DNA from 4 places in the Pseudarthrobacter sp. NCCP-2145 genome. Region 3 is predicted to be linked to each of the others. Evidence: riboswitches for the same ligand, from Rfam matches in the RefSeq annotation. Region 3 holds a riboswitch; each other region holds the start of a gene.

Region 1 (7,664 bases), on a different contig from region 3:
GATTCCGCCGGCGAGTTCAGCGAGCCGCTGCACGTACGTCCGCGCCTCTGCAGCGCCAAACGGCATGTCATCCTGCGCGGCCCACTGCTCGGCAACCTCTTCGAGGATGTCGCCTTCCCCTTCGGTTTCATAGGACAGCAGGTCCGCCAGGGCGCGCACCATGGCCGGGGGCACGGCCAGGAGCGAATCGCTGCCCACATCCACCATGGTCAGTTCGTAATCCGCTCCTCCGGCGTGCACGGCGGTACCGGCCAAGTCGCCCAGCTGCTCCACTTCAAAATCGCTGATGTCCGGAATCCGGACCGCGTCACCTGCGGGAGCGCTGCCGCCGCCGTCAAGGACGCCGGCACGCTTCAGTGCTGCGTCGTGGGTGGCAACAAAGATCTCGGTGAAGCCCATGGGGATTGCCCTCATTCCTTTGGCGGTGGTGCGGCCGCCGGGAGGCTGCTCCTGCCCGGCCGTTCGGATTCAGCCTAGTTCAGCGCACAGCCACCCGGATGCGGTTGCGCCACGGATCCTCGAAGCGGAGTTCGGCTCCGGTGTGGTGCGCGGCAACGCCGGCGACCTTGAGGCGGTCGGCGAGGGAGCCGACGTCCTCCCCTGACGGCACCTCGATGAGGACCTCGCCCAGGCCGAGGGTGTCCTTGCGGGGTCCCGCCCCGCGGCTGTTCCAGACGTTCATGGCCATGTGGTGGTGGTAGCGTCCGGCGGAAACAAACAGGGCCTGCCCGTGCCAGCCGGCGGTCTTCTCGAAGCCGAGGGTCCCCACGTAGAAGTCGCGCGCCGTCTGGACGTCTCCCACCTGGAGGTGCACGTGGCCGACGCCTGCCACGGACCCGAGCTGGCGCTCCAGGGAATCTTCCGTCAGGTGCTGCTCGAGGTACCGCTGCGGCGGGAGGGCCAGGCTGTCCATCACCACGTCCGTGCCGTTCCAGGACCAGTTGCTGCGCGGCCGGTCCCAGTAGAGCTCGATGCCGTTGCCCTCGGGGTCGTTGAAGTAGAAGGCTTCGCTGACAAGGTGGTCGGCGCTGCCGGTGAACGAGCGCGGTTCGAACCGGGCGGCGGTGGCGATGGTGGCAGCAAGGTCTGCCTGGTTCTCGAACAGCAGCGCCGTGTGGAACAGGCCGGCCTCTCCCCTGCCCGGCAGGTTCAGCCCGGGCGCGGGCGCCAGGTGCACAAGCGGCTTCTGCAGCCGGCCAAGGTAGATGCCGCCATCCTGCTCCGCAATGACCTCCAGGCCGAGGGCGCGCTGGTAGTAGTCGGTCATCACCTTCATGTTGCCCACCTTGAGCATCACAGTGCCCATGGCGAGGTCGGCAGGAAGAAGATCCTGGCTTGCGGCTTGTGCAGTCATTGGTAACTCCCGGTGCTGTGGGCCTTCCGGTTGGCAGCCCTTACACACTTAAAATTACTTGAAGCTTCAATTTATTCCAAGTCCCGGGGCCGGTTATCTTTTCAGCGGACCACCCGTCCGCCCAGGACAACGTGCGCCAGGTTACGGACCGCTTCCGGTACCTTCCGCGGGTCCTCCCGGCACAGGACAACATCTGCCCGTGCCCCTTCCTCCAGGCCCTCCGCGCCCAGCCACTCCCGCGCACTCCAGCACGCGGCGTCCAGGGCAGACGCCATGGGCAGCCCGGCAGCATGGAGGGCCAGGATCTCGTCGGCGATCCTGCCGTGCCTGATCACGCTGCCGGCGTCGGTCCCGGCGTAGATCCGCACGCCGGCCTCGAACGCCTCAAGCACCCGCTCCTCCCGCCGTTCCCACAGTGAACGCATGTGCGCCGCATACTGCGGGAACTTGGGTGCTGCCTGCGCGGCGATGTCCGGGAACGTGGCGATATTGACCAGGGTGGGCACAATGGGCACCTGCTGCTCCACGAAGCGGGGCAGGTGCCGCGGCAGGAGGCCGGTGGCGTGCTCGACGCAGTCGATGCCGGCGTCCAGCACGTCGTCGAGCGTCTCTTCCGCGAAGCAGTGGGCGGTGACGCGCGCGCCTTCGTCATGGGCGGCCAGGACTGCATCGCGGACGACGGCGGCAGGGAACGACGGCGCGAGGTCGCCGGCGCCGCGGTCAATCCAGTCCCCCACAAGCTTGACCCAGCCGTCACCTTCCCTGGCCTGTTTACGGACAGCTTCCACCAGGCCCTCCGGTTCGACTTCCTCAGCAAACCCCCGCAGGTACCGGCGCGTGCGCGCAACGTGGCGTCCGGCGCGGATCAGCACCGGGACGTCCTTTCTGTCCTGCAGCCATCGCGTGTCAGCAGGGGAACCTGCGTCCCGGATCAACAGTGTGCCTGCCATCAGGTCCGTCCGCGCCTGCTCTTCGGCAGTCGGAGCATCCACCGCCCCTCCCACGCCGAGCCCGATGTGGCAGTGGGCATCCACGAAGCCCGGCAGCACCCATCCCGCCAGGATCCGGTCCGGAGCCTTCGCCGGCCGGCGGAACGTCAGGCGCCCGTCGACGGACCACAGTCCGTGCTGCTCACTCCCGGGTCCGGTCAGGACTGTTCCCGTGAAGTGGATGATTTCTGCCATGTGCACCTCTTTCCTGCCCGGTCAGGCTAGCACCGGCAATGTGACAAGCCCCGAAAGAAGGGCTGTGGTAGCTTTCATCTTGACCACACGGGTGCCCCTGCAGGGGCTGAGATCGGGCTGACGCAGCCTGCGACCGTCGAACCTGTCCGGGTAATGCCGGCGAAGGAAGTGAGTATTCCTTGAGTACACCAAATCAGCAGCTTAACCCTGCCCGCAACACCCCGGGTGCCGCCACTGACGGGAACCCGCCGCCGGTGACGCAATCCTTGAAATCCCACTCCCTGGCCTACCTCGAGGACGCCGGGACCGGGATCCGTGTTCCCGTGACGGAAATTGCGTTGGAGCCGTCCCCCAACGGCATTCCGAACCAGCCGTTCCGGACCTACCGGACGGCCGGTCCGGGGAGCAATCCAGTTCAGGGCCTTCCTCCCTTCCGCAGGGAATGGATCGAGGCGCGGGCAGACACGGAAGCGTACAGCGGCAGGGAGAGGAACCTGCTCGACGACGGCCGCTCGGCTGTACGCCGCGGCGCCGCCAGCGCGGAGTGGAAGGGAGCGCCTCCCGTGCCGCGCCGCGCCGTCGAGGGCCGGACCGTGACCCAGATGCACTATGCGCGCCAGGGCGTCACCACCCCGGAAATGCGCTTCGTGGCGCTGCGGGAGAACTGCGATGTTGAACTGGTCCGGAGCGAACTCGCCGCGGGCCGGGCCATCATTCCCAACAACATCAACCACCCCGAATCCGAGCCGATGATCATCGGCAAGGCCTTCCTGGTGAAGATCAACGCCAACATCGGCAACTCGGCAGTGACCAGTTCAATCGCCGAAGAGGTGGACAAGCTGCAGTGGGCAACCCGGTGGGGCGCCGACACCGTCATGGATCTCTCCACCGGCGACGACATCCACACCACCCGGGAGTGGATCATCCGCAATTCGCCTGTCCCGATCGGCACCGTCCCCATCTACCAGGCCCTGGAGAAGGTCAACGGCGAAGCCAACGCCCTGACCTGGGAGATCTTCCGTGACACCGTCATCGAACAGTGCGAGCAGGGGGTGGACTACATGACCATCCACGCCGGCGTGCTGCTTCGCTACGTCCCCCTAACCGCCAACCGCGTCACGGGCATCGTGTCCCGTGGCGGGTCCATCATGGCCGGGTGGTGCCTGGCGCACCACCGGGAGAACTTCCTCTACACGCACTTCGATGAGCTCTGCGAAATTTTCGCCCGGTACGACGTCGCGTTTTCCCTGGGTGACGGCCTGCGGCCGGGGGCGACGGCGGATGCCAACGATGCCGCGCAGTTTGCCGAGCTGGACACGCTCGCCGAGCTCACGCAGCGTGCCTGGGAGCACGACGTCCAGGTGATGGTGGAGGGTCCTGGACACGTCCCGTTCCACCTGGTCAGGGAGAACGTTGAACGGCAGCAGGAGCTGTGCAAGGGCGCGCCGTTCTACACGCTGGGCCCGCTGGTGACCGACGTGGCCCCGGGCTACGACCACATCACCTCCGCCATCGGCGCAACGGAAATTGCCCGCTACGGCACGGCAATGCTGTGCTACGTCACGCCCAAGGAACACCTGGGGCTGCCCAACAAGGACGACGTCAAGACAGGGGTGATCACGTACAAGATCGCTGCTCACGCGGCAGACCTTGCCAAAGGCCACCCGGGCGCCCACGAACGTGATGACGCACTGTCCAAGGCACGCTTCGAGTTCCGGTGGCGGGACCAGTTTGCGTTGTCGCTGGACCCGGAGACGGCCGAGGCCTTCCACGACGAAACCCTCCCGGCCGAACCGGCGAAGACCGCGCATTTCTGCTCCATGTGCGGGCCCAAGTTCTGCTCCATGAGGATCAGCCAGGACATCAGGGACGAGTACGGCTCCGCCGAGTCGCAGGCGGCGCTTGCTGTAGCGGTAGCCGGCATGCGGGGCAAGAGCGAGGAATTCCTGGCCGCCGGCGGGAAAGTCTATTTGCCGGAGCTGAGCGTTCCGCCGGGGCGCTAGCAGCCTGCAGGTGCCGTCCGGCTGGTCATTGGGGGCCGGCCGGACGGGCCCCTGTGGAGGGCAGTTTCGGGAGGATCAGGAGGCGCGTGCCTGCACGCGGCTGGAGTCGTTGATGAACGAACGGATGATGCGGTCCCCTTCCGGGGAGTCGTGGGGCCGGTGCCCGCCGGCGGCAGTACGGTGGAGCGCCCCGGTTTCACGGAGGTAGCCGGCGATCTCCTCGTAGAGCGGCTCCCAGCCGCCGGTCAGGACGAGCGTCGGCACGCCGGGGACGATATGCAGCGGGGCTTCCCAGGACGGCGCCTGCAGCCGCAGCCGCCTGGCAGAACGCTTCTCCTCGGCAGTCACCGGCTGCTGCAGGTCGGTGGCATAGACCCTGCGGACGAACTCGCGCTGGAAATCCTCGTCACTGAGTTGATGCCGGACGTTATGCAGCGGCTGCATCAGCCCGATGTGCGCCGCCGTGGCCGGCAGTTCAGCGGTCAGGGACAGGCAGGCCGGCTCCACCAGGGTCAGCGAGTAGACAAGGTCCGGTCGTTCGACGGCGGCCATCATGGCGGAGATGGCCCCTTGCGCATGCGCCACAACGTGCCCGCCGGCGCTGCCCCGGCCGTCGTCCCCAAGGGAGTCCAGCAGGATGCGTGTGTCCTCCTCGAACGAGGACGCGGTGGGTTCGGCAACGGTGTCGAAGCCGTGGCGGCGCAGGAACAGGGCATCGTAGGACAGGGCCACGCCGTGCTGGCGGGGCCAGGCTGCGGCCCCGAAGCTGCCCGCGCCGTGCACGAACACTACCCTCTGCTTGAACATGACCCAACCCTATTCCACGGCACCGGCATCCCCGGCAGGCAGCAGCAGATGTCGTCGCGAGCCCTCAAACGGCATCTGCTGCTGAGCTGATCCTGGTGTGCCTATTTGCCGAGGAACTTGTCGAAGCCCTTGGGCAGGTTGAGCTGGGAGGGATCGAAATCGCCGGCCTGCTGGCCAAAGGCTGCGCCGGTGGGCAGCGCCTTGGCCGCGTTCGCCCGGCGGGCCTCGGCGTCCTTGCGCTCCTGCGCGGCTTTGGCCGGGTTGCCGGACTTGGCCTTCTTCTTGGGCGCGCTCTTGGCGTTCTTCCGGGCACCGCCGCCGGCCCCCGGCAGGCCCGGCATCCCGGGCATTCCCGGCATGCCGCCCTGGGCCATCTTCTTCATCATCTTCTGGGCCTGCGCAAAGCGCTCCAGCAGGCCGTTGACCTCGGAAACGTGGACGCCGGAACCGCGGGCGATGCGGGCACGGCGGGAGCCGTTGATGATCTTGGGAGCGACGCGCTCGTGCGGGGTCATGGACCTGACGATGGCCTCCACGCGGTCGATCTCGCGCTCGTCGAACTGCTCCAGCTGCTGGCGGATGTTCTGCGCACCCGGCATCATCATGAGCATCTTCTTCATGGAGCCCATATTGCGGATCTGCTGCATCTGGGCCAGGAAGTCGTCAAGGGTGAAGTCCTCCTGGTCGGCGAACTTCTTCGCCATCCGGGCGGCTTCGTCCTTGTCCCAGGACTTCTCTGCCTGCTCAATCAGGGTGAGGACGTCACCCATGTCCAGGATGCGCGAGGCCATCCGGTCAGGGTGGAAAAGCTCAAAGTCGTCCAGGCCCTCGCCGGTGGACGCAAACATCACCGGCTTTCCCGTGACAGACGCGACGGAAAGGGCGGCACCACCGCGGGCATCGCCGTCGAGCTTGGACAGGACGATGCCGGTGAAGTTGACGCCTTCGTCGAAAGCGAGCGCCGTGTTCACCGCGTCCTGGCCGATCATCGAGTCGATGACGAAGAGGACCTCGTTGGGCACGATGGCGCGGCGGATCTGGCGCGCCTGCTCCATCATGTCCGCGTCGACGCCCAGCCGGCCGGCGGTGTCCACAATGACGATGTCATGGAGTTTCTGCCGCGCTTCCTCAACACCGGCGCGGGCAACCTCAACCGGGTCCCCGGCAGGGTGTTCGAGCTCGGTGTAGGTGGCACCGGGGTGCGGTGCGAAGACGGGCACCTTGGCGCGCTGGCCCACGATCTGCAGCTGCGTGACGGCGTTGGGGCGCTGCAGGTCGCAGGCCACGAGCATCGGGCTGTGGCCCTGTGACTTCAGCCACTTGGACAGCTTGCCGGCGAGGGTGGTCTTGCCGGCACCCTGGAGGCCGGCCAGCATGATGATGGTGGGGCCGCTCTTGGCCAGGCGGATCCGGCGGGTTTCACCGCCGAGGATCTCCACCAGTTCCTCGTTGACGATCTTGACGATCTGCTGGCTTGGGTTCAGGGCACCGGAAACCTCAGCGCCCAGGGCGCGTTCGCGTACCCGGCCGGTGAACTCACGGACCACTGGAACGGCAACATCGGCGTCCAGAAGGGCGCGGCGGATCTCGCGGACTGTGGCATCGACGTCGGCTTCAGTAAGCCTGCCTTTACCGCGCAGGTTCTTGAAGGTTGCTGTCAACCGGTCAGAGAGTGAATTGAACACGCGACGTGCACTTCTTTCAGTGGATGATCAGGGCAGTGGATGATCAAAGGCTGTTGATGATCGGGACTCGACTATCTAGGGTACCAAGCCGGGCCCGCAAGGTGGCATGCTGGCCAAATGACGAGCCAACCAACTGTTAAGACCCTGCTCATCCTCGGCGCCTCGGGGGACCTGACGGGCAGGCTGCTCCTGCCGGGACTGGCGCGCCTGGTGGCAAGGGGACGCGCTGCGGGCCTCCGGCTGGTGGGTGCCGGATCCGATCCCTGGACCCCGGAACAGTGGCGGGAACGGGTGCATGCGTCCTTCGAGGCAGCCGCCGGGTCCGCAGCCGCCGAGGGGAAGGAAGCCCTCCAGTCACTTGAGAAGGAAACGGTGTACCACCAGCTGGATGTCACCGCCGAGGGGGCGCTGGCCTCGCTTCTTGGGGCGCTCGAGGGTCCCACCGCCGTCTACTTCGCGCTGCCGCCCCGCATCAGCCAGCTTGCCTGTGAGTCCCTCCGGCCGGAGCAGGTCCCGCCGGGCACGCGGCTGGTGATGGAAAAGCCCTTCGGTTCCAGTGAGGACTCGGCCCGCTCTCTCAACCAGACCCTGGTCCGGCTGGTCCCCGAAGACCACGTCCACCGGGTGGACC
Region 2 (7,664 bases), on a different contig from region 3:
GCGGTGGGGTGCGTGGTGGTAGTCGAGGAGGGTGGTGGTCTGGTGGTCCACGCGAAGGATCACGTCGCCGCCATTGCCGCCGTTGCCGCCGTCGGGCCCTCCCAGGGGCTTGAACTTCTCGCGGTGGACGGAGACGCACCCGTGGCCGCCGGTACCGCCGGATACGTGCAGTACTACCCGGTCTACAAAGCTGGCCACGTGGATCTCCTCAGTGCTGTTTCCTGGACGCCCGGGGCGCCAAGATGATTGTAATGCGGTTAAAAGAACAGTGGAGCGGACCATATGGCCCGCTCCACCGCTTCAGATCTGGTTGTTACTCTGCAGCTGCAGCAGCAACGATGTTGACGACGCGACGACCGCGGCGGGTACCGAATTCAACGGCGCCCGGGGTCAGTGCGAACAGGGTGTCGTCGCCGCCACGGCCAACGCCGGCGCCCGGGTGGAAGTGGGTGCCGCGCTGGCGGACGATGATCTCGCCGGCGGAAACCACCTGGCCGCCGAAGCGCTTGACGCCGAGGTACTGTGCGTTGGAGTCACGACCGTTGCGAGTGGAGCTCGCGCCCTTTTTATGTGCCATCTGAAATGCCTGCCTCTAAATTCTGGGGAATCTGCTGAAAAACCTGAACAGTAACGGAAGGTTACTTGATACCAGTGATCTTGACCTTGGTCAGTTCCTGGCGGTGACCCTGGCGCTTCTTGTAACCGGTCTTGTTCTTGAACTTCTGGATCACAATCTTAGGACCACGGAGGTCCTGGAGGATCTCAGCCGTAACAGTTACCTTGGCCAGGTCAGCAGCGGCGGAGGTGACCTTGTCACCGTCAACCAGGAGCAGTGCGGGCAGCTGAATGGTGCTGCCAGCTCCACCGGCGACGCGGTTCAGGGTAACGAAGTCTCCAACGGAAACCTTCTCTTGGCGGCCGCCTGCGCGGACAATCGCGTACACCACTTGGGAACTCACTTCTCTCGACGTTTATTACAAATTTGCGTGCGGAACCCGGTTCCATGATTGGGTGGGCTCTCGCTGTGCCTCAACGCCGTGGGGTCATAACCCAAGTGTTGGCGTAAGCACCGAAGATCTAGAATACGCTAGTTTTGGCTTCGGCCGCAAATGAGGCTGGTTCCGGCGGGTTGTCTGTGATAGGCACCACAGCCCAGGTCCGCGCCCTTACCTGTGCCCCACCATAGTACCGGCGGGACGCGCAACAGGGTGTCAGGAATGAAGTCGCGGCGCGTCGAAAAAGTCCACCTCGAGGCGGCAGGACTGCCTGAACGCCGCCACCATGGCGTCCCGGTCCCCTGCGGACGCGCTGCGGCCGGCCCCGTCCACAATCGCAACCGCTGTGCGGGTGGCGGCAGCGAAGTCCTCGTCCGCGTACGTGCGCAGCCACTCGGCGTAGGGGTGGCCGGCCGGTTCCCCTGCAGCCACGAACCGGGCGTGGAGTGTTGCGCCCACCTCGGCGTACAGCCAGAAGCAGGGCAGGACCGCTGCGGCCAGCACCGCGTAACTGCCCGACGCCGATGCCGCCGTCAGGTGGTCCACGTAGGACTTGGTGACGGGTCCCAGCTGCGGCTCAACGGTCCGTGTACTGAGCCAGGAGCGGTGCAGCTCGGACTCCACCTCCAGGCACTGCGCGGCGGAACGTGCCCAGAAGAGCTGCTCCCCTTCGGTGGGGGCCAGTGCACTGGTCCGCGCCAGCACCCGTGAGTAGCCGTTGAGGTAGATGGCGTCCTGGGCGAGGTAGTAGGCAAACTCCTTCTCCGGCAGGCTCCCGGAAGCCAGGCCCTGGATGAAGTCCAGCGCGTAGATGTCCTCGAGGTCCTTTGCGGCGTCCGCCCAGAGCTGCGCCGCGAAGCTCCCCTCGCCGCGCACGGCCGGCAGGTGGTGGAAGTGGTGCACGGGCCCGTTGCCCGCCCCCACCTCCAGGGCCTCCGAGGCCTCCAGCGCGCCGGCAAGCCAGGGCTTGACCTCGCGCAGGGCTGCCTCCCAGTCCCCCACCCGGGCCTGGACCGTGGCCATGGCCGCGGACAGGGAGCATCCGGTGCCGTGGCTGTTCACTGTTGCCACCCGCTGACCGGGAACCACGACCACCTCGCGGGACAACATCCCGGCGGTGCTTACGAGGGCATCGGGGCATTCGGCCCCTACGAGGTGCCCACCCTTGACCAGCACCGTGGCTCCCGTGGCGGCGGAGAGGTTCCGGCCCTGTTCCAGGGCGCCTTCCCAGGTCTGCTGCACGTCGCCGCCCACGAGCATGGCGAGTTCAGCCAGGTTGGGCGTGATGAGCTGCGCCAGCGGCAGCAGGTCGCGAAGCGCGGCTTCGGCTGATTCCGGGAGGAGCCGGTCGCCGCTGGTGGCCACCATGACAGGGTCCAGGACCACGACGGCGGGACGCACCTTTTCGAGCCATGCATGGACGGCTTCGATCACCCCGGCATCGCCCAGCATGCCGATCTTCACGGCGTCGATACTGATGTCGTCGCTCAGGGCATCGAGCTGCTGGGTAAGGAAGTTGGCGGGGGGAACGTGGACGCCGCGCACGCCGCGGGTGTTCTGTGCGGTGAGGGCGGTAATGGCAGCCATTCCGAAGCCGCCGTGGGCGGCGATGCTTTTCAGGTCCGCCTGGATGCCGGCCCCGCCGGAAGGATCGGATCCGGCAATGGAGAGGACCCGTGGCACGCCGCGGTACTCGCGGCCGGGGGCTGCAGGCGCAGAAGCAGCTGCAGGCCCGGAAGCACACGCGGATGTGCCCTGGATGGTGGCAGTGGGCATTGCAAGGGTGGAAGACAAGAGACATCCCTTCGCCGGTGCTAGCCGGACAGGTTCAACGGGTCTGGATCTCAGCCGGCTCTCTGCGCGGCACCCCGTGTCGGTTCCCCAGCCTAGCTTTTTTGAGGTCCACAGCGTGAAGGTGACACAGTGCGGCCGGAGCGGGGTGGAATGCCGGTGTTCAATGAGGGTGGTCAAAAGCGCTGCGGAGCGCCGCCTTAAAGGACGGATGCCCGGCCGGCCACTGACTGTGGCTGGCCGGGCATTCGGTCAATACCCGCCCTGGGTCCCGGATTCCGGTAACTCCATGCGTGGCAGCTCCAGTTCCTAGAGCTCTGAGGCAGGCACCCCGACGCCGAGGATGATCGGCGCGTCCGAGGGCTTGCCGCTGGCCGGCTGCGAAGCACCCGCCTTGTCCGTTTCCGGTGCCTTGGCGGCGTGGGAATGCCCGGCCGCGGGGGCTGGAACATTCTCGCGATGCTGGACCGAGGTCTCGTTGGCTGCTCCCTGCGCGCGGCTGGCACTCCGGTTCCGGCGTGCCCTGCGCGGGCGTGACTGCTCCAGGGTGTGGTCCGAGTAGTCCTGCTCCGCTGCGGCGGCCACCGGCCGCTGCTCCGGCTGGACGGCTGCGGGCTCCCGCTGTTCCGGTGCCTGCTCCGGCTCACGTGTCCGCTCCGGAGCAGGAGCCTGCTGGGGAGCCTCTTCCGCCCCGCGCTGGACCGGCTGCACGTCCGGCGTTCCAGCCGGCGTGCCGGCTGCCGGTGCGGGCTCGCCCAGGTGGGCGAAGGCCGCGGCAAGGCGGTCCAGGGTGAGGGCAGGCTTTGGCTGCTGCTCCTCGGCGTGCTCCACGAAGGGCAGGACGACTTTCTCCCCGCCAAAGGTCAGGACGGCAGCGGGCCTAGACGCATCGCTGTCGTGCTTCTCCGTTTCAGCCGGAACTGCGGGCTGGGCCTGCGTTGCCTGCCTGGCGGCGGCCAACTCGTCGTCATGCAGGTGGGCCGCGTGGGCGGCAGCCGCGATGTTGGCAAGGGCCAGCCTGGTGGCTTCCGCTTTCGCATGCCGCTCGGCGTCCGTCGGATCAGGGTGGACCGTGTGGACGTGGACGGCAGCTGCCGGCGCGGCGTCCGGCTGCTGGCCGCCGCGGCCGCGGCGGCGCTTCCGGTCCGGCCGGGCACCGGGCTGGCTGCTGTCCGTGCGCTGCGCCTCGATGCGGTTGCCCTCGGCGCGTGCTTCCGGGCGGTGCTCGGCACGCTGCACGTGATGCTCGGCAGCCACAATGTTCGCCCGGCGGTGTTCCACCGGGTCATCGTGGGTGACCACGCCGCGGCCGGCGCAGGCCTCGCACTGCTCGCCGAACACTTCAAGGAGCCCCGTGCCCATCCGCTTGCGGGTCATCTGCACCAGGCCCAGCGAGGTGACTTCGGCAACCTGGTGCTTGGTGCGGTCACGGCCCAGGCACTCCACCATGCGCCGCAGGACCAGGTCGCGGTTGGACTCCAGGACCATGTCGATGAAGTCGATGACAATGATGCCGCCGATGTCGCGGAGGCGGAGCTGCCGGACTACTTCCTCCGCAGCTTCCAGGTTGTTCTTGGTGACTGTTTCTTCGAGGTTGCCGCCGCTGCCGGTGAACTTGCCGGTGTTGACGTCCACCACGGTCATGGCCTCGGTCCGGTCGATCACCAGCGAGCCGCCGGAGGGCAGGAAGACCTTCCGTTCCAGGGCCTTGTGGATCTGCTCATCGATGCGCCAGGCACTGAAGATGTCCTGGTCCTTGGTCCACTTCTCGAGCCGTCCCACCAGGTCCGGGGCGACGTATGTGACGTATGCCTCGATGGTGTCCCAGGCTTCCTCGCCGGAGACGATCAGCTTGGAGAAGTCCTCGTTGAAGACGTCGCGGACCACCTTGATGGTGAGGTCCGGTTCGCCGTAGAGCAGCTCGGGGGCAAGGATCTTGGTGGACTTCGACTGGCTTTCGATGCCCTCCCACTGGGCACGCAGCCGGTTGATGTCGTGCGTCAGCTCTTCCTCGGAGGCACCCTCCGCGGCCGTACGGACAATCACGCCGGCGTGCTCGGGAAGGCGGTCCTTGAGGATCCGCTTCAGGCGGTTGCGTTCGACGTCGGGAAGCTTCCGGGAAATGCCGGTCATGGAGCCGCCGGGAACGTACACCAGGTAGCGGCCGGGCAGGGAGATCTGGCTGGTCAGGCGCGCGCCCTTGTGGCCCACCGGGTCCTTGGTCACCTGGACCAGGACGGTGTCGCCGGACTTCAGCGCGTTCTCGATGCGGCGCTGCTTGCCCTCAAGGTTGACGGCCTCCCAGTTCACCTCGCCGGCGTACAGCACGGCGTTGCGGCCGCGGCCGATGTCCACGAAGGCAGCTTCCATGGACGGCAGGACGTTCTGGACCTTGCCCAGGTAGACGTTGCCGATCAGGGAGTCCTGCTGGGTCTTGGACACGAAGTGCTCGGCCAGGACCCCGTCTTCGAGGACAGCGATCTGGATTCTGTCGTCGCGCTGGCGGACGATCATCTGGCGGTCCACGGATTCCCGGCGTGCCAGGAACTCGGCTTCGGTAATGACGGTGCGGCGGCGGCCGGTATCGCGTGATTCGCGGCGGCGCTGCTTCTTGGCTTCCAGGCGGGTGGAGCCCTTGACGCTGGTGACGCGGTTGTTCACGGCGGGTTCGCTGACGGCGCGCGGAGCGCGGACCCGGGTGACCGTGTTGGGCGGATCGTCGTCTTCCCCGCCCGTCAGTTCGAGGTCCTGGTCGCCACGGCGGCGGCGGCGGCGGCGACGGGAGGTCACGCCTTCATCGGCCTGCCCGGCGGAGTCCTCATCAGCATCCTCGGCGGCGTCGCTGTCTGCGGCAGCGGCGCTGTCGGCTTCTTCACCGTCACGCTCGCCCGCCCTGCTGCGGCCGCGGCGGCCGCGGCCGCGGCGCCTCCGGCGGTTGCCGGCGTCGTCCGAATCGTCCTCGGCGTCGTCAGCCTCGGCATCCTCGACGGGCACCGGGGCGGGCCGGACGACAGTGCTGAGGTCCGGGGCCTGGAACAGCACCGACGTGGGGGAACCCGGTTCCATGAACAGGGACCCGAACGGGCTGGCGGGGGCTGACGACCCTGCGGCGCCGGCCGCGGGCTCGGCAGAAGAATTGGCGTCGCCTTCAACGGAAGGCTCGACGGCGGACGTTGGCTGCGCGGAAGCGCCGGCGGCTTTGGCGGCAGGCGCCTGGGCTGCAGCCTCAGTTACCGGTTCAGAGCCGGCGGGCGCATCGGCGGCGGCCGGAACAGCGGTGCCAGACGCCGCGGGTGCGGGCTCAGCCGACCCGGTGTCTGCCGGCTCGGTGTCAACCGGCCCAGGTGCGGCCGTCCCTGCCGGCGGCTCCTCCGCCTCGACGACGGCCGGGGCAGACGTCTTGCGCGTGGCAACCCGGCGGCGCCGGACGGGCTTCGATTCTTCCGCGGCAACCTCTGCAGGCCCGGCGGCAGGCGCCTGCTGCGCGCCGTCGTCGTTGGCGTTGTTGGTGTTCCCGGTTTCGGTGCCGGCCTCCGCAGCAAAGACGGGAAGCGGCTCGGCGGTCTCGACTTTCTTGCGCGAACGGCTGCGGCGGGCGGGCGCCTTGGCCTCGGCGGCCTCAGCTTCCGCGGCCCCGGCCTCGGCGGTGACACCTTCGGCGGCAGCCTCAGTGGCCACGGCCTCGCCGGTTTTCGGAGCGGCCTTCCGCCGGGTCCTCGTGGCCTTCTTCGGCACGGAGTCGGCATCCACGGACGCTGCTTCATCGTTAACGGCTAAAACTTGTTCATTATCCATATGTGGCAACACTCCTGCCCCTGACGTACCGCCACATCCGGCACCCATTGGGGCACATATTGTCAAAACCCGCAGGCGTTGACAGAAGTCAAGTGGATACCCCCAGGTTCGCACCGGCAGTGGGGTGCGGCAGCCCGTGGGGGCCGGCAGGATGTTCAAGAACCCGTTGTTCCACATGCCACAACCAGGTGCCGCCCCATGGAGTTGCGGAGTTCGGATCAAAGAATCCAAAGCCTGCGCTGCTCATCACTGGCGGTCTTGCGAACAAGCTGCCGGACCGGAGTCCGAATGTGGATCGGGTTCCAGCCACGTTCATTCTCTCATACCCCGGCTATTCCACGGCGGAAGCAGCAGCACTTGTTCGCTTTCCTTGAAGGTCTTTCCAGCGTCCGGCGTTACAATCGGGCAAGGACCACCCGATGAAAAGGACGCCTTGCCAATGCCCAGCATCTCCCCCTTGAGCGGCACCCACACGCCGGAACGGACTGTGGATCCGGACAGCAGTGCAGCCGCAGCCCGCCCGCGGATGACCCGTGACCGGCCGCTTGGCTGGCTGATGGTCATTACCGGGGTGGTCGGATGGCTGGCTTCCGGAACGCTGGTGCTGGAGAAACTGGAGGTCCTCAAGGACCCCAACCACACCACGGTGTGCGACGTGAACCCGTGGATCTCCTGCGGCCAGGTGATGCAGACGTGGCAGAGCTCGCTGTTTGGCTTCCCCAATATGTTTATCGGCATCGTGGCGTTCGCCATCGCCATCACCGTGGGCATGTCACTGCTGGCCGGCGCCCAGTTTGCGCGGTGGTACTGGGTGGGCCTCCAGGCGGGGGTCACGCTCGGTTTCGCGTTCGTGGTGTGGCTGTGGTCCCAGGCCCTCTACGTCATCCACATACTGTGCCCGTTCTGCATGGTTGTCTGGGCAGCCATGATCCCGCTGTTTGTCTGGGTGACCATCCGGAACATCAGCGCCGGGGTCATTCCCGCCCCCGCCAACGCCGCCCGCATCCTGGGTGACTCTGGCTGGATCATCACCGCCCTGCTGTATGTGGCCGTCATCGCCACCATCTTCTTCGCCTTCATCCA
Region 3 (7,664 bases):
GCGCGCCATGCCGATTGTCTGCCACTCTTCCGCCATCAGGCCCACCAGCCTCATGGCCGCAAGGGTCCCCAGCACGAACCGGTGCGGCAGGCGGGCCTTCTGCGCCAGGGCGTCGGCCAGGTCCGTGGGGTCGGTGCAGCTCATCAGCAGCACCGCCGGAAGGGCGATGGCCAGCCCGCGCAGCATGAAGCCGATCCCAAGTTCCAGCGAGCCTTCGCTCATGGTCCAGATGCCGACGTCGATCAGCGTCCTTCCGCTGTCCGCAGCCAGGATTGAGGTACTCCAGCCCCCCACCGCCGCGGCGAGGATCAGCGGCCAGCCGCGCTGCCACAGCAGCGTCAGCGTGAGGCCTGCGAGCGGGAACAGGAGGAATTCGAAGGCCAGCGCCACTGATGCGGAAACCCAGTCGATCGAAAGCGCCAGCACTGCCGTGATGAGGAAGACGGCGGCGAACTTGCTCAGGGGGTTGGCGCGGGCCAGCAGGGCCTGGTTGCCCCGAAGGTTCAATTCCTGCCTCATGGCGCCACCGGTTCCGCGGCAGCCATCCGCAGCTCAGTGCCACCCAGCGCGGCGGTGAACTCGGCGTCGTGGGTCACGGACACCACCGCGGTGCCGGAGTCCAGCAGCTCGGACAGGAACGAGGCCAGCTCCGCCCAGGTGTTGGCGTCCTGGCCGAACGTCGGCTCGTCCAGGACGAGCACCCGGGGATGGGCCGCCAGGACCGTGGCCACGGAGAGCCGCCGCTTCTCGCCGCCAGACAGCGTATAGGGGTTCGCGTCCACGAGGTGGGTCAGCCGCAACCGCTCCAGCAGTTCGTCCACGCGCTCCTCGCCGTGGCCCAGGTGCCGCGGACCGAACAGGAGTTCGTCCAGCACCTTCCCGGTGACGAACTGGTGCTCCGGCTCCTGGAACACGGTGCCAATCCGCTCGATGAGCTGCTCGGCCTTCCACTTATAAGGGTCTATCCCGGCGCCACGGCTGAGGTCCAGGGTGGCCGACACCTTTCCTGCCACCGGTTCCAGGAGTCCCGCGAGGGTCAGCGCAAACGTTGACTTGCCCGCCCCGTTGGGGCCCGTGATGGCCAGCGCCTGCCCTGCCCGGACCTGGGCGGAAATATCGTGTTGGACGGGTACCGGGGGTACCTTCCGGAAGCCGCTGCGGCGCGGACGTTCCCGGGAAACCGCAAGGTTCTCGGCCGCCAGCAGAAGGCCGCCGGAGCCGGCTGCCGGATTGCCCGACCGTGCACGCGTGCCAGGAACATACCCGGGCACCCACACACCGGCCGCCGCCAGCATGGTCCGTGCGTCCGCGAGCACCTGGTCCGGAGGACCGTCAAGCAGCACGGCATCTTCAGTGGCGCTGCCCGGCTGCAGCACCACGATCCGGTCCACCAGGTCCTTCCACACGGACACCCGGTGCTCCACCACAACCAGCGTGGCGCCGGTCTTGTCCACGCAGCGGCCCACGGCGTCCCGGACTTCCAGCACACCGGCAGGGTCCAGGTTCGCCGTTGGCTCGTCGAGCAGGATCAGGCCGGGCCGCATTGCGAGGATTCCCGCAAGCGCGAGGCGCTGTTTTTGCCCGCCGGACAGGGCCGACGTCGGGTGGTCAAGCGGCAGGCGGGAAAGGCCGACGTCGTCCAGCGCCTCGTGCACGCGGGCCCAGATGGCGTCGCGGGGCACGGCGAGGTTCTCGGCGCCAAAGGCGACGTCGTCGCCGACGCGGGAGAGGACCACCTGCGTCTCCGGATCCTGCTGCATCAGCCCGGCCCGGCCGCGCTGCTCGCGGGGCACGGCGCCGTCAACCAGCAGCGAGCCCGTCTCGTCGGACTCGCCGGCGTCGCCGCCGTCGTCGTCCATGTCCCCCAGCACCCCGGCCAGGGCATGCAGGAGCGTGGACTTGCCCGCACCGGAGGGCCCCAAAAGGAGCACCCGCTCCCCCGGGCGGATCTCCAGGTCGAGGCCACGGACAGCCGGCTTGGCGCGCCCCGCATGGCGCCATCCCCAGCCGCGGGCTGTGACGGCAGCCGGACGCACCGCAACTGATGCCTCGTGCCGCGAAGGGGCGCCCATCAGGAGAAGACGGGCTCCGTTGCCGCCTTGCGTGATGCAAAGGAGCTCAGGACCCCTGTCCTGGCCAGGCCGCGGGTGGCGATCCAGGACAGTGCGCCGGCGATGATGGCGCCGGAGATGGCAGTGAAGATGATGTACGCCAGCTTGTCGCCGGCGGCGTAGGCGATGTTCCAGCCCCACGGCGCGAAGGAGTCGTTCAGGCCGCAGAAAAGGCCGGCCGCGGCGCCGGCAAGCAGTGCCACGGGCAGGTTGAACTTCCGGTACACGAAGATGGCGAAGATGATCTCGGCACCCAGGCCTTGGACGAATCCGGAGAACAGTACCGACGCACCGTACTGGGAGCCCATGAGCAGTTCACCCGTGGCGGCCACCGTCTCGCAGAAGAGCGCGGCGCCTGGCTTGCGGATGATGAGCATGCCCAGGACGGCCGGGATCATCCAGCCGCCGGCAATCAGGCCGGTCAGGGGCGGGTAGACGGCGTTCATGGGTCCGGAGACTGCGGCCGCCCCCTGGGACCAGGCCCAGAAAATGACGCCGCCGGCAACGGCGATAAGGGCCGCCACCACGATGTCCACGACGCGCCAGGACTTGCCGGCGGGCTTCTTGATTGCTGTTGTTGCCATGTGGTCCTCCTGAGGAACAGGAGGGGAAAGTGGACGCGGTTGCCGGCACTGCTGCCGCTGCGCGCACTTCGAGAACTCGACTCCCTTGCGCCGGTACTAACCGGATCAGGTTCGAGGGTCTGCGGCTGTCCGCACTCTCAGCGCCCACCTGCGGTCCCTGGCCTGGCCAGTGATGCCGACGGCGGCGCTCCCCTGTCGTTGAATGATTCTATTGGTGAAATATCCGCCCTGTTGGGCGTGGTCCAGTTTACCGCAGGGAGGGGTAGATTGTGGGCCATGACAGCGAATCCACCAGATGTGACCGGGTATGATCCGGATTCCCGCGAAGCCCAGCCGGAGGGATCCCTGGAGGCCTTGATCGCGCGGATTGAGGCGGAGATCCGGGAACTCCAATTTCCCGGCTTCTCCCTGGACGACTCCCTGAACCTGGGGCTGCTCCTCGTGGAGCTGGGCAAGGAGCGCGGGCTTCCCATCGCCATCGACATCACCAAGGGCGAGCAGCTCCTCTTCCACGTGGCCCTGCCGGGGGCAACACCGGACAACGGGCACTGGATCCGGGCCAAGAAACGGACCGCAGCCCGGTACGAGGTTCCTTCCCTGCTGGTGGGGCTGCGCGCCCGGCTCAGCGGCGGACGTATCGAAGACAATGCCTGGTTCGACCAGGCCCTCTACGCTGCGCACGGCGGCTCCTTCCCCTTGTACGTCACTGGGGTGGGCGCCGTAGCAACCGTCACCGTGTCCGGATTGCCGCAGCTGCAGGACCATGACCTGGTGGTCGAGGCCCTCCGCGACATCCTCCGTTCGGCCGGCGCGGAGTAACGCCCTGCAAGCCAGCGGAGTGGCGCCCCCGGCCGGCCGGCATGGCAGGTCTTCCTGGCATGGACACCCCAGTGAGGCCGGGAGTACATTCGAGCGCAGTGGCGGGTGATCAATCCAGGAGGGCGCCGTGACCGGTCCAGCAACCGAGAACCAGGTCCGGGCGGCGCTGGACAAAGCCTGGGACGAGATGATTTTCATCGGCCCGGACCACCCCTACTATTCCCTGCTGGCGGAACTGGTGTCCGCCGTCGGGAAGTCCTGGCAGCAAGGCTACGACCACGGCCGCCGCGGAGGTCCGCACACCAACCCCTACTTATGGGCCGGCCCGGGAGGCTAGCAGCCTGCGCGCGGAGTGCGGGCGCACAACGCCGGCACAATACAAAGGCTGCTTAGCAATTATTTAGTAATCATGCTTACTATGTTGTCTCCAGCGTTTGAGGAGTACAGCACATGGCAGCCAGCATCCGCCGGGCAGGCGCCCGCACAGGCCTGCAGAAGGCTGCCCTCGCAACGGGCGCCGTGTTCTGCCTGGCCGGCATCCTTGGATTCGTTCCCGGCATCACTTCCAACCATGACGCGCTCCGCCTGGCCGGACACGCCTCAGGAGCATTGCTGCTCGGGATCTTCCAGGTATCCGTCCTCCATAACGCCGTGCACCTGCTCTTCGGCGTCGCCGGCGTCCTGATGTCGCGCACCCACCCGCAGGCACGGAACTTCCTCATCCACGGCGGCGTCATCTACCTGGTCCTCTGGCTGTACGGCCTCCTGGTCGGTGACCCCACCCCTGCCAATTTCATCCCCGCAAACGATGCGGACAACTGGCTCCATCTGGTCCTTGGCCTGGCCATGATTGCCCTGGCCATCATGCTCGCCCGTGGACCCGCCCCCGCCGCAGGCGGCGCCGGCAGCGGCAGCACCGCCACATCCCCAGCGCCCGGCACCCGCGGCCGCTGACACATCCCCGGCCGGGCCCCAGTGCAGGGAGCACGGAACCGGCCCACGCCAGACCTGAAGGAGCACCATGAAAATCCCAGCAGCACGGGGTCCGGTCAGCACCGCACTGTTCAGCGCCCTCACAGCGGCACCGGGCACCGATGAGGGCGCCCTTGACGCGTTACACCGCTCGGTGGCCGGCCATCTCCCGGCAACCCGGGACATCATTGGCGACGACGACCTCCAGCTGGCGCTCTTCTGCCTCTACGAGCTCCACTACTCGGGCCTTGAGGGTGTGAGTGACGAGTGGGAGTGGGCGCCGGAACTGATCCGGGTGCGCCAGATGCTGGAAAAGCCGTTCGAAGCCGCGCTCCGGGACGCAGCCGCGGAGGCTGCCGGTGACCTGGAACTTCCCGCCGGACCCGGTGCCACCAGCGACGCTGTGGCGGACGTCCTGTTCGGCCTGGCCGCACGCGACACCGGCCCCAGCCTCTCCCGCTATGTGGCCCGGAAAGCCAGCCTGGGCCAGCTCAAGGAATTCCTGATCCACAAGTCCATCTACCAGCTGAAGGAAGCCGATCCGCACACCTTCGCCATCCCCCGGCTCTCCGGCCGGCCCAAAGCGGCACTGGTGGAAATCCAGGCGGACGAGTACGGCGGCGGACGGCCCGAGCGGATGCCAGCGCCCTTTTCGCCCGCACCATGCGGGGCCTGGGAATGGAGGACGGGTACGGGGCATACGTGGACGCCGTCCCTGCGGTCTCCCTCGCTGCCGTGAACCTGATGTCCCTTTTCGGCCTTAACCGCCGGCTCCGGGGGGCCATCACGGGACATCTGGCCATCTATGAGATGACGTCCTCCCAGCCCAACCGCCTGTACGGCAGGGGCTTCCGGCGCCACGGATTCACTACAGACGTCACCCACTACTTCGACGAGCATGTGGAGGCCGACGCCGTCCATGAACAGATTGCCGGCCGGGACCTTGCGGGCGGGCTGGTTGAAGCCGAACCCCACCTTCTGGCGGACGTCCTGTTCGGAGCCACGGCCGTCATGGCCGTGGACGGCAGGCTGTCCGCGCACATCCTGCAGTCCTGGGAAAACGGCGGAACCTCGCTGAGGCAGGCACTGCCTGCTGCGGCCTGAGCACCAAGGCATGAACCCCGCTGACCAGATCAGGCCAGGCCCCACGCAGGCATCAACCGAAACCTCCACCAGATTTCCCAGCACCCCAGAGCAGGAGCAGAGATGAACCAGGAACCCACCGAGAGCTCCATTGTGGTCTGCCCCGACGGGCCCCTTATTGTGCGCGGCGATTTCGAGCTGGTCACACCGTCCGGCGATCCGGTTCCCCGTGACCGCAAAACGGTGGCGCTGTGCCGGTGCGGCGCCTCAGCCATCAAGCCCTACTGCGACGGCACCCACAAGATGATCAAGTTCCGCACCGAATCCCCGTCAGCCTGAACAAGCGACGCGTCACGCTGGGCAGGGACCCGGCAAACGCCAGATAGGCTAGGGACAGCCCGTTTTCCGCCCGCAAGGAGTACTCAGGAATGAACCTTTTCATCAAGCTGCTCGGCACCGGCGTGAGCCTCGGCGCCGGCTTCGTCGGCACCAAGCTGGTCAACACCATCTGGGAAAAGTCCACCGGGCGCAAGCCGCCCACCGGCAAGGACGAGGACGTCCCCACGAGCCTGCAGTCCGCGCTGACGTTCGCGCTGATCTCGGCCTCTGTCAGCACCATCATCCAGGTCCTGGCCAACCGAGGCACCCAGCGGGCCATCACCCGGTTCGCCAAGAGCCAGGACATCGTCTAGCGGAGTCCAGCACCCGCAGCCCCGGCCAACAGGGAAGTTTTACCCAGCTCCCGGGGCACTCCAAACCAGCGCTCAGCCGTCGCCGGAACCGTCCTCACGGGCGGCTTTGGCGGCGGCTTTTTGCACCACGGCCTCAAGCTCATCCGAGGTGAGGAGTTCGCGGTGCAGGTGCTTGGTGCGGTAACCGGCGCGCCCCACCATGTGCGCAGAGACCGGCACGGTGAGCAGCTGGAAGATCCAGGCCACCAGCAGCACGGGCCACACCCACCAGGTCCGCATCTGCAGGCCGATGGATGCCAGGAGCAGGAACAGCCCCAAAACCTGGGGTTTGGTGGCGGCATGCATGCGGCTCAGGAGGTCGGGGAAGCGCAGCAGGCCGATGGCCGCCCCCAGGGACATGGTGGCCCCAACAATCATGAACACCGCGGACAGCACGTCCACCCAGGCATCCAGGCCAGTGGAATCAGGACTCATTGGGCTGCTCCCTACGGTCTGCCACAAACCTTGCCACCGTCACGGACCCGATGAAGCCGATGATCGAGATGGCCACCACCAGCATCAGGTTGTTCAGGTGCCGGTTGACGGCCATGTCCACGCACAGGGCACCGCCCAGGATGGCCAACAGGACATCCGTGGCCAGCACCCGGTCCAGCAGCGACGGGCCGCGGGAGATCCTGATGATTGCGCCGACTGCCGCGAGCGAGAAGATCACGGCGGTCACTGCCAGGACGATCTGCATCATGCGGTCGCCTCCGTTCGCAAAATCTCGAGCTCTTCCCTGGTACCCATGATCCTGATCAGCCCCGCTTCGATGGACAGCACCTCGTTCTTCAGGTTTTCGACGTCCTGCGGGGAGCTGATGTTCAGCGCGTGCAGGTAGAGGGTGGAGGTTGACCGGTCCACCTCGACCACCAGGGAACCGGGAATCAGGGAAATCACGTGGCCCGTGGCTGTGACCAGAAGGTCCTGGTGGCTGCGCAGGGTCACCGCCACCACGGCGTTCTTCACCCTGGGGCCCCGCGACACGGCAAGGTAGAGGAGCTGCATGCTGGCCATCACCACCTTGGCCAGGAACGTGAGCGCGAACGGAACGGCGTACAGGATGTTGAAGCGTCCGCTGAGCTCCACCGGCGGAAGGTAGAACAGGCGTGCCACGGCTACTGACAACAGGGCTCCGAAAAGGAGGTTGCCCGGGCTGAAATCCTGCCACAGGGCACCCCAGACAATGACCAGCCACACCAGGAGCGGAAGCTCCTGGCGCAGTGAGATGCGCCGGCGGCTCATTTTCCTCCCCCTGCGGTAAGGACCATGGGAACCTCGGTGTCCTCGCCCAGGACTGCCTGGATGTAGGAGGACCTGTCCAGCATGTCGTGCGCGGCCTGGTCCGAGACCATGAACAGCGG
Region 4 (7,664 bases), on a different contig from region 3:
CTTTCCCTCAAAACGGGAGCTGTACCTGGCCCTGCTGGAAAGCCACCTTGCGTCCCTGACGGACCTCATGCTGGGGGCCCTGAACTCCACCACGGACAATGACGAGCGCGTCCAGGCCGTCATGCGGGCCTACTTCCAGTTCATCGCCAACGATGACCAGGCCCACCGGCTGGTTTTTGAGTCGGACCTGATCAATGACCCGGACGTCAGCGCACGGCTGGAAACCTTCAACAGGACGTTTGCCGACGCCATCGCGCGCGTCATCGCCGAGGACACCAAGCTCCCCCATCTGGAGGCGCAACTCCTGGGCCGGGGACTCGCTGGAATGGCGCAGGTCAGTGCCCGCTACTGGCTTGAAACGGACGGCAACCTGGACCTCGACGTTGCCAGCGACCTCATCTACCGTTTAGCTTGGCGCGGAATCTCTCGCTTCCCCAAAGAGTCCTAGACTACAAATAAGACATAACCAACGAATGTGAATGGCTGGGAGGCCCCTGTGGAAATTAAGATCGGCGTTCAGAATATCGGCCGCGAAATTGTCCTGGAATCAAATGAGGACGCGGATTCGGTAGCCAAGATCGTGGAGGCCGCCATCACCAAGGGCAGCGAACTCCGCCTGAAGGATGACAAGGGACGCCTGATCATTGTTCCCGGAAACGCCCTGGGCTACGTGGAAATCGGGGCCGAAGAAGCACGGCGCGTAGGTTTCGGCCAGTTCTAGGGCCTGCTGACGAACCACCCATAGCCCAAGGAGGACCATGCTTTCGCTGACCATCGTTGTGCTGGCCGCCGCCGCCGCAGGCTTTATTGTCTGGGCAAACGACAAGCGGCATGCCAAGTACGGGGCCGGCGTGCCCGCCGGGGTTTCCGTGGCCGTGGCAGCCCTGGCATGGATCATCCTGATGGCCGCCGGATTCGGATACCTGCCGGGACGCACCTGGATTCCATGGGTCCTGCCGATCGTGCTCGGAGCCGCGTCCGCAACGGCGGCCGCCATCTACCTGGGCCGTTCACGTGCGCGCCAGGATACCGAACGGCTCACGGCAATCCTTCGGGCCTGAGGCCTGCGCAGCACCTTGTGCTGCACGCACTAATCAACCGGCAGTGGCCGCCACCCCTGAGGGGATGGCGCCCCCTGCCGGTTAAGAGCACAGGGCTTGGAGACGTGGGCGCTCAGCGGCCCTTTTGTTCTGCCGGGCGGGCAATGAGCGGCCCGCAGCCGGCTACTGCCCCTGCACGTACTTTGCCGGCTCTGCCTTGGCGCCCGCCGCTGCCGCAGCTTCACTTGCTGCCGCGGCTGCCGCGAGGTCCCGGCCGGTCACCTGTCCCCCGGCGTCGTGTGACGTGTAGCGGATAAAGACGCGGTTGTAACGCCAGTCAAGGTCAGGATGGTGGTTCTGTTCCTCGGCCAGGCGTCCGACGGCCGCAATCAGCTCGAGTGCGGCAGCCGCCGTCGGCATTTTGAAGACGGTGACCAACCCGCCGTTGCCGGCCCGCCAATCAGGCAGTTCCGCCAGGGCTTCGTCGATCCGTTCCGGGGAAAGTGCATCTTTGCCGGCCACTGCTGCTCCTGGGATCCGGGCGCCGGCCGGCAGAAGGTGGGCCTACAGGAACTCGGCCCGGCCCTCCATTGCCGACGACGCCAGCGCATGTTCACGGCGGGGTATGCGACCAGCCGCTTTCGCCAGCCTACCGGCGATGACGGCGTGCTTGAAGGCCTTCCCCATCAAGGCGGGGTTCTGCGCCCGGGTCACTGCCGTGGCCAGGAGCACGGCGTCGCAGCCCAGTTCCATGGCGAGGGCGGCGTCGGAGGCCGTACCGATGCCCGCGTCCAGCACTACCGGCACCGAGGCCCGGGACACGATGAGCTCAATGTTGTGCGGATTGAGGATGCCCAGGCCCGTCCCGATGGGCGAGCCGAGCGGCATCACAGCAGTGGCTCCGAGGTTCTCCAGCCGCAGGGCCAGCACGGGGTCGTCATTGGTGTACGCAAACACCTTGAATCCCCTGTTGACCAGCTGCTCGGTGGCGTCCACGAGCTCAACGGCATCCGGCAGGAGGGTGTGTTCGTCGGCGATGACCTCGAGCTTCACCCAGTCGGTTTCCAGGGCCTCCCGTGCCAGTTCAGCAGTGAGCACAGCGTCACGCGCCGTGAAACACCCCGCCGTGTTGGGCAGGACCCGGATGCCGTGGTCCACCAGCAGCTGGAACAGCGAACCCGCCTCGTCCGGCGAATAGCGGCGCATGGCAACGGTGGTCAGCGAGGTGCCGGAGGCCAGGAGCGCGGCGCCCAGGCCGTCCAGGCTGGGGGCGCCGCCGGTGCCCATGATGAGCCGGGATGCCAGGGGGACGCCGTCGATCACCAGGGGGTCCTGGAGCCCGGACAGCTGGCTGTTGGTGACGGTGGTTCCGGTCATGGTGGTCAGCCTCCCTGTACTGCCGTGACAAGTTCGACGTCGTCGCCCTCGGCGAGCGCCGTGGCGGACCACAGGCTCCGGGGCACCACCTGGGCGTTGCGTGCTACGGCCACTCCCAGCTTCCGCCCGTCCGTGGCCCGGCCGTCCGCGGCCAGCGGACGGCCGGTGACCTCGCTGACGAGCGCGGTGAGGGAAGCGTCGTCGGCCACGGTGTGGCCGGTTCCGTTCAGGGTGATGTTCATGCTGTCTCCTGGGTGTTGGATGGCGTGGCAGCCGCTTCAGCCATGCGAAAGGGAGCCGGGGAAAACCGACCGGGGTTGAACGGGGCCCAGCGGGGGTCTTCCGTGCCGTCCATGAGTTCCCGGCAGATTGCGGCCGCAGCCGGGGTGAGCAGGATGCCGTGGCGGAAGAATCCGGTGGCAATGATGAGCCCCTGCACGTGGCGGGACCCTTGGAGGCCGGACCTTCCAGGCGCGGGCTGCCGGCCCACGGGGCCTCCGGGCAGCGATACCCTTCCGAGCAGCGGGGCGTTGTCCGGCGTGCCGGGCCGGGCGCGGGCCGTGCACTCAAGCAGCTCAAGCTCAGCGACGGCGGGCACCAGCACCTGGGCATCGCGGAGAAGCTGGTACACACCCCCTGCCGACACCGCACCGGCACTGGAGCCCGCGCCCCCGCCACTGCCACTGCCACTGCCACTGCCCAGTGCGTCCTCACGCTGGGTTGCCCCGATCACCACGGTTCCGTCCCGCCGCGGAACGATATAGACGGGGACCCCGCGCACCAGTCCGCGGACTGTTGAGGTCACCAGCGGCCTGAGGTGCGCCGGTACCGCGAGCCGCAGGATGTCCCCCTGGACCGGCCGCAGCGGCAGGTGCAGGTCGATCGGCAGTCCCGTGAGTTCCGGGGCGTGCAGTCCGTTGGCCACCACGGTCTCCCCGGCCAGTACGGTCCCTCCACCTTCCAGGGCTACTCCGGCTACGGCCCCGTCCTGCCAGAGCAGGCCGGCTGCCTTGTCCGGCACGGCGAATCCGTCAGCGGCGCCGGCCACGCCGCTTCCGGTGGAGCGGGCATCCCCGGCCAGGACCCGGCGGAGGCAGGCCACCAGCAGCCGGGGGTCCACCTGGTGGTCCGCCGGCGTATCCAGCGCACAGGCAATGCCCGGGCTTAACAAGGGCTCGCGGCGCCGGGCTTCGCGGATGGTGAGCGGTTCAACCGTGAGGCCGTTGGCCCGCTGGACGGCACGCAGGTCCAGCAAGGCCTGCCGGTCTGCGGCGTCGGCACCCACGGCGAGGGTCGGCGTCGTAAGATATCCGGGATCCGAGCCCGCGGCCGCAGCGAGGTCCGCAGCGAAACCGGGCCAGCGGGCGGAGGCCTCGAGCATGAGTTCCAGGAGGTCCTCCTCCTGGTAGTGCAGTTCGCTCACCGGCGCCAGCATCCCCGCGGCAGCCCAGCTGGCTCCGGAGCCGGGGGCGTCATCGATCACCACCACGGAACGGCCCGAACGCCTCGCCTCCCAGGCGATCCCGTGGCCGATGGCTCCTCCGCCGATCACCGCCACGTCGGCCGTGATGGTGGAGCCGGAAGGACAGGGGCCGGTTGCGGCGTGCACGTCAGGCATCGGTTGTCTCCTTCCCTACGCCGGTATTAACCGGATCAGGTCAAGCGGTCGGCTCTGACGCCCTCTCAGCCCGGCGCTTTGTGACAGCTGCCGCGGCTCCCGCAGTACGAGCCCAGTGTAGAGGAACTAGGCTGGCTCCCATGAATGTGTCCCACCCCCCTGCCGCCGCTGCCCGTCCGTCCGGTTCCGACGCCTTTATCAACGCGGAGGGCACCGCCGGGCTGCACGATGCGCGCCTCTACCTCTGCACGGATGCGCGCCGCAGCCAGGGCGACTTTGAACAGTTCGTGGATGCCGCGTTCGCCGGCGGCGTGGACATCATCCAGCTCCGGGACAAGTCCATCGAAGCCGCCGAGGAGCTGGAACTCCTCGCCGTCCTGAAGGAGGCAGCGGTCCGGCACGGCAGGCTGTGGGCAGTGAACGACCGCGCCGACATTGCTGTGCTGTCCGGAGCGCCGGTCTTCCACATCGGGCAGAAGGACCTTCCCCTCCAGGCAGCCCGGACGCTGCTGAACGGGAACGCCGCCATCGGCCTGTCCAGCCACAGCCCTGGACAGGTGGATGCCGCCCTGGCAGCGGCCGCCGGCCCGGCGGCGCTCGACTACTTCTGCGTGGGCCCGCTGTGGGCAACACCCACCAAGCCCGGCCGCGCCGCCGTCGGGCTGGACCTGGTGACGTATGCGGCGGCGGCCTCAGCGGCGCAAGGGCAGGGACAGTCCGACGGCGGTGTGCCCTGGTTCGCGATCGGCGGGATTGACCACGGCAACGTGGAACAGGTGGTGGAGGCCGGGGCCAGCAGGATCGTTGTGGTCCGGGCCATTACGGAGGCCGACGATCCGTCAGCCGCGGCCGCATCGCTGCTCGACGCGCTGGACGCCGCCCGCCCGTGACGCGGCGCCGGATCCGCACCGCATCCCGCGGGCGGCTCCCTGCACTATTCGCGGAATTCGGGCTACGCTGATTTTCGTGTCACATCATCGGCTGGCCCCCAGTGTCCACGAGCACACCAACGCCCTCGAGGCTGCACTCAGCGCCCTGCGGACGGAGCTCGAGCTGCCTGGTGAGTACCCGGCCGAAGCCGTGAAGGACGCCGAGGCCGCCGTGTCGGCACTGAAGCTGCCGTCCCATGACCTGACGGGCATAGACTTCATCACCATCGACCCGGCGTCGTCCACGGACCTTGACCAGGCGCTCTTTATTGAACGGGACGGCAGCAGCTACCGCGTGCTCTACGCCATTGCCGACGTTCCCGCCTTCGTGGCTCCCGGCGGCCCGCTGGATGCCGAGACCAGGCGCCGCGGCCAGACTTTCTACACCCCGGACGGCCGCATTCCGCTGCACCCTGAAGTCATCAGCGAGGGCGCCGGAAGCCTCCTGCCGGGACAGGACTGTTCCGCGTTCGTCTGGGACTTCCGCCTCGATGTCCGCGCCGAAGTCACCGCGGTGACGGTGGGACGGGCCCGGATGCGCAGCCGCGCCAAGCTCAGCTACAAGGGCGCCCAGGCGGAACTGGACGGCGGCAGCCCTTCAGAAGTCCTGGTCCTCCTCAAGGAGGTGGGGCTCAAGCGCGTGGAGCTGGAGCGCGCCCGTGAGGGTGCCAGCCTGAACATGCCGGACCAGGAAATTGTCCAGCTTCCCGACGGCGGCTACCGGATTGCCGCGGCCCCGCAGCTGCCCGTGGAGGACTGGAACGCCCAGATCTCGCTCATGACGGGAATGGCCGCTGCGCAGCTCATGCTGGCCGGCAAAGTGGGCATCCTCCGCACCATGCCCTCACCGGATGAGCGGTCCCTGCACCACTTCCGGCTCCAGACAGAGGCCCTCGGGAAGCCCTGGGACGGTGAGGTCAGCTACGGCGAGTACCTGCGCAGCCTGGACCCCACGGATCCCCGCCAGCTGGCCATTATGCACTCAGCCGGCATGCTCTTCCGCGGTGCGGCGTATACGGCGTTTGACGGCGCGGTCCCCGAGGACGCCGTGCAGTCCGCCATCGGCGCCGCCTACGCCCACACCACCGCGCCGCTGCGCCGCCTGGTGGACCGCTTTGTCCTGGTGACCTGCGAAGCACTGTGCAACGGCGGCGACGTGCCCGGCTGGGTCCGTGAGGCGCTGCCGTCGCTTCCCGAGATCATGGCCGGCTCGGACCAGCTGGCGTCCCGGATGGAGCGCATGGCCCTGGACACCGTGGAGGCGGCGCTCCTGGTCAACCATATCGGGCAGGAGTTCGACGCGATCGTGATCTCCGGATCCAAGCCCCAGAAGGACAACGGCAACGGCGGCAACGGAAAGAACGGCAACGGCCGCAACGGCAACGGCAACGGCAACGGCGGCTCAGGCATCATCCAGATTGCCGAGCCTGCCGTCACGGCCCGCTGCGCCGGTGAGCTGGAGGCCGGAACCAAGGTCCGGGTGCGCCTCGTGTCCTCCGACATTGCCACCCGGGAAGTACATTTCGAGCTGGTCCCGCCCCTGTCCTGAGCGGGGCCGTTTTTCCTGCCGGCGTGCAGGCACACCGGGCCAAAGCCGGGTTTCCGTGCCCGTGCGGCTAGACTGAAGAGGTAGAAATGGATGCCCGGTCGTTGATTTCCTTGATTTGAAACCAACAAGCCCGCCCCTACGCGATCTTGAGATACACCCGCTGGTCACCAGTGCCAGCATTTTAGATAGCCCGCGATCGGCTTCCACTGGAATTGCTTGCGCGCCCGAGCGTGCTCCGGAACGGCCTTGGGCCGGCCCGTTGAGCAGGCAGCGCCATTGCCCAAATGAATAAGGAAACTCCACGTGAGTGAATTGCATACCCACCAGCTTCTGACGGACGACTCCGGCACCGAAACGATCGAGCCGGAAGAAACCATCATCTCCGACGAGAAGCCGCACGAGATTGAGGAGAAGTCCTTCGCGGACTTCAACGTCCGCGCCGACATTGTGGAATCCCTGGCGGACGCCGGGATCACCCACCCCTTCCCCATCCAGGCGATGACCCTGCCGGTGGCCCTCTCCGGCCACGACATCATCGGCCAGGCCAAGACCGGCACCGGCAAGACCCTGGGCTTCGGCATCCCCGCCCTGCAGCGCGTGGTGGGCCGTGACGACGCCGGCTACGAGAAACTCGCAGTACCCGGCGCACCGCAGGCCCTGGTCATCGTCCCCACCCGTGAACTCGCGGTGCAGGTGGCCAACGACCTGCAGACGGCCTCCCGCAAGAGGAACGCACGCATCGCCACCATCTATGGCGGCCGGGCCTACGAGCCCCAGGTGGAAGCCCTGAAGAACGGCGTGGAGGTTGTGGTGGGAACCCCCGGGCGCCTCATCGACCTCTACAAGCAGAAGCACCTGAGCCTGAAGAACGTCAAGGTCGTCATCCTGGACGAGGCCGACGAAATGCTTGACCTCGGCTTCCTGCCGGACGTCGAGACCCTGATCGCGGCCACGCCGGCGGTCCGCCAGACCCTGCTGTTCTCCGCCACCATGCCCGGCCCCGTCATTGCCATGGCCCGCCGCTACATGACCCAGCCCACCCACATCCGTGCTGCTGATCCGGATGACGAAGGCCTCACCAAGCGGGACATCCGCCAGCTGATCTACCGCGCGCACAGCATGGACAAGATCGAGGTGGTGGCCCGCATCCT

Evidence for each region. A riboswitch is a leader RNA that binds a small molecule or an ion and turns the genes downstream of it on or off. The one in region 3 is predicted to bind thiamine pyrophosphate.
Region 1: another riboswitch for thiamine pyrophosphate. It lies ahead of thiC (phosphomethylpyrimidine synthase ThiC); the one in region 3 lies ahead of NFU08_RS13290 (ECF transporter S component).
Region 2: another riboswitch for thiamine pyrophosphate. It lies ahead of thiD (bifunctional hydroxymethylpyrimidine kinase/phosphomethylpyrimidine kinase); the one in region 3 lies ahead of NFU08_RS13290 (ECF transporter S component).
Region 4: another riboswitch for thiamine pyrophosphate. It lies ahead of NFU08_RS04800 (FAD-dependent oxidoreductase); the one in region 3 lies ahead of NFU08_RS13290 (ECF transporter S component).

Annotation. Positions count from the first base shown of each region.
Region 1 covers NZ_BRCG01000012.1:48,247-55,910, forward strand. The annotation lists gene NFU08_RS11980 (hypothetical protein) at 1-399, opposite strand, end outside; gene NFU08_RS11985 (VOC family protein) at 479-1,354, opposite strand; gene NFU08_RS11990 (amidohydrolase family protein) at 1,456-2,538, opposite strand; TPP riboswitch at 2,616-2,723, shown strand; gene thiC (phosphomethylpyrimidine synthase ThiC) at 2,718-4,541, shown strand; gene NFU08_RS12000 (alpha/beta fold hydrolase) at 4,617-5,348, opposite strand; gene ffh (signal recognition particle protein) at 5,450-7,033, opposite strand; gene NFU08_RS12010 (glucose-6-phosphate dehydrogenase) at 7,151-7,664, shown strand, end outside.
Region 2 covers NZ_BRCG01000015.1:31,995-39,658, reverse strand. The annotation lists gene obgE (GTPase ObgE) at 1-198, opposite strand, end outside; gene rpmA (50S ribosomal protein L27) at 314-577, opposite strand; gene rplU (50S ribosomal protein L21) at 639-947, opposite strand; gene thiD (bifunctional hydroxymethylpyrimidine kinase/phosphomethylpyrimidine kinase) at 1,212-2,771, opposite strand; TPP riboswitch at 2,779-2,876, opposite strand; gene NFU08_RS13765 (ribonuclease E/G) at 3,096-6,581, opposite strand; gene NFU08_RS13760 (vitamin K epoxide reductase family protein) at 7,021-7,664, shown strand, end outside.
Region 3 covers NZ_BRCG01000014.1:52,437-60,100, forward strand. The annotation lists gene NFU08_RS13280 (energy-coupling factor transporter transmembrane protein EcfT) at 1-519, opposite strand, end outside; gene NFU08_RS13285 (ABC transporter ATP-binding protein) at 516-2,072, opposite strand; gene NFU08_RS13290 (ECF transporter S component) at 2,072-2,695, opposite strand; TPP riboswitch at 2,760-2,899, opposite strand; gene NFU08_RS13295 (heme-degrading domain-containing protein) at 2,972-3,514, shown strand; gene NFU08_RS13300 (hypothetical protein) at 3,642-3,851, shown strand; gene NFU08_RS13305 (DUF4383 domain-containing protein) at 3,965-4,468, shown strand; partial or broken gene NFU08_RS13310 (iron-containing redox enzyme family protein) at 4,536-5,590, shown strand; gene NFU08_RS13315 (CDGSH iron-sulfur domain-containing protein) at 5,693-5,908, shown strand; gene NFU08_RS13320 (DUF4235 domain-containing protein) at 5,998-6,261, shown strand; gene mnhG (monovalent cation/H(+) antiporter subunit G) at 6,334-6,735, opposite strand; gene NFU08_RS13330 (monovalent cation/H+ antiporter complex subunit F) at 6,725-7,003, opposite strand; gene NFU08_RS13335 (Na+/H+ antiporter subunit E) at 7,000-7,545, opposite strand; gene NFU08_RS13340 (Na+/H+ antiporter subunit D) at 7,542-7,664, opposite strand, start outside.
Region 4 covers NZ_BRCG01000004.1:103,814-111,477, reverse strand. The annotation lists gene NFU08_RS04830 (TetR/AcrR family transcriptional regulator) at 1-448, shown strand, start outside; gene NFU08_RS04825 (DUF3107 domain-containing protein) at 497-721, shown strand; gene NFU08_RS04820 (hypothetical protein) at 759-1,061, shown strand; gene NFU08_RS04815 (4a-hydroxytetrahydrobiopterin dehydratase) at 1,224-1,562, opposite strand; gene NFU08_RS04810 (thiazole synthase) at 1,605-2,417, opposite strand; gene thiS (sulfur carrier protein ThiS) at 2,423-2,659, opposite strand; gene NFU08_RS04800 (FAD-dependent oxidoreductase) at 2,656-4,035, opposite strand; TPP riboswitch at 4,031-4,148, opposite strand; gene thiE (thiamine phosphate synthase) at 4,176-4,925, shown strand; gene NFU08_RS04790 (RNB domain-containing ribonuclease) at 5,002-6,513, shown strand; gene NFU08_RS04785 (DEAD/DEAH box helicase) at 6,817-7,664, shown strand, end outside.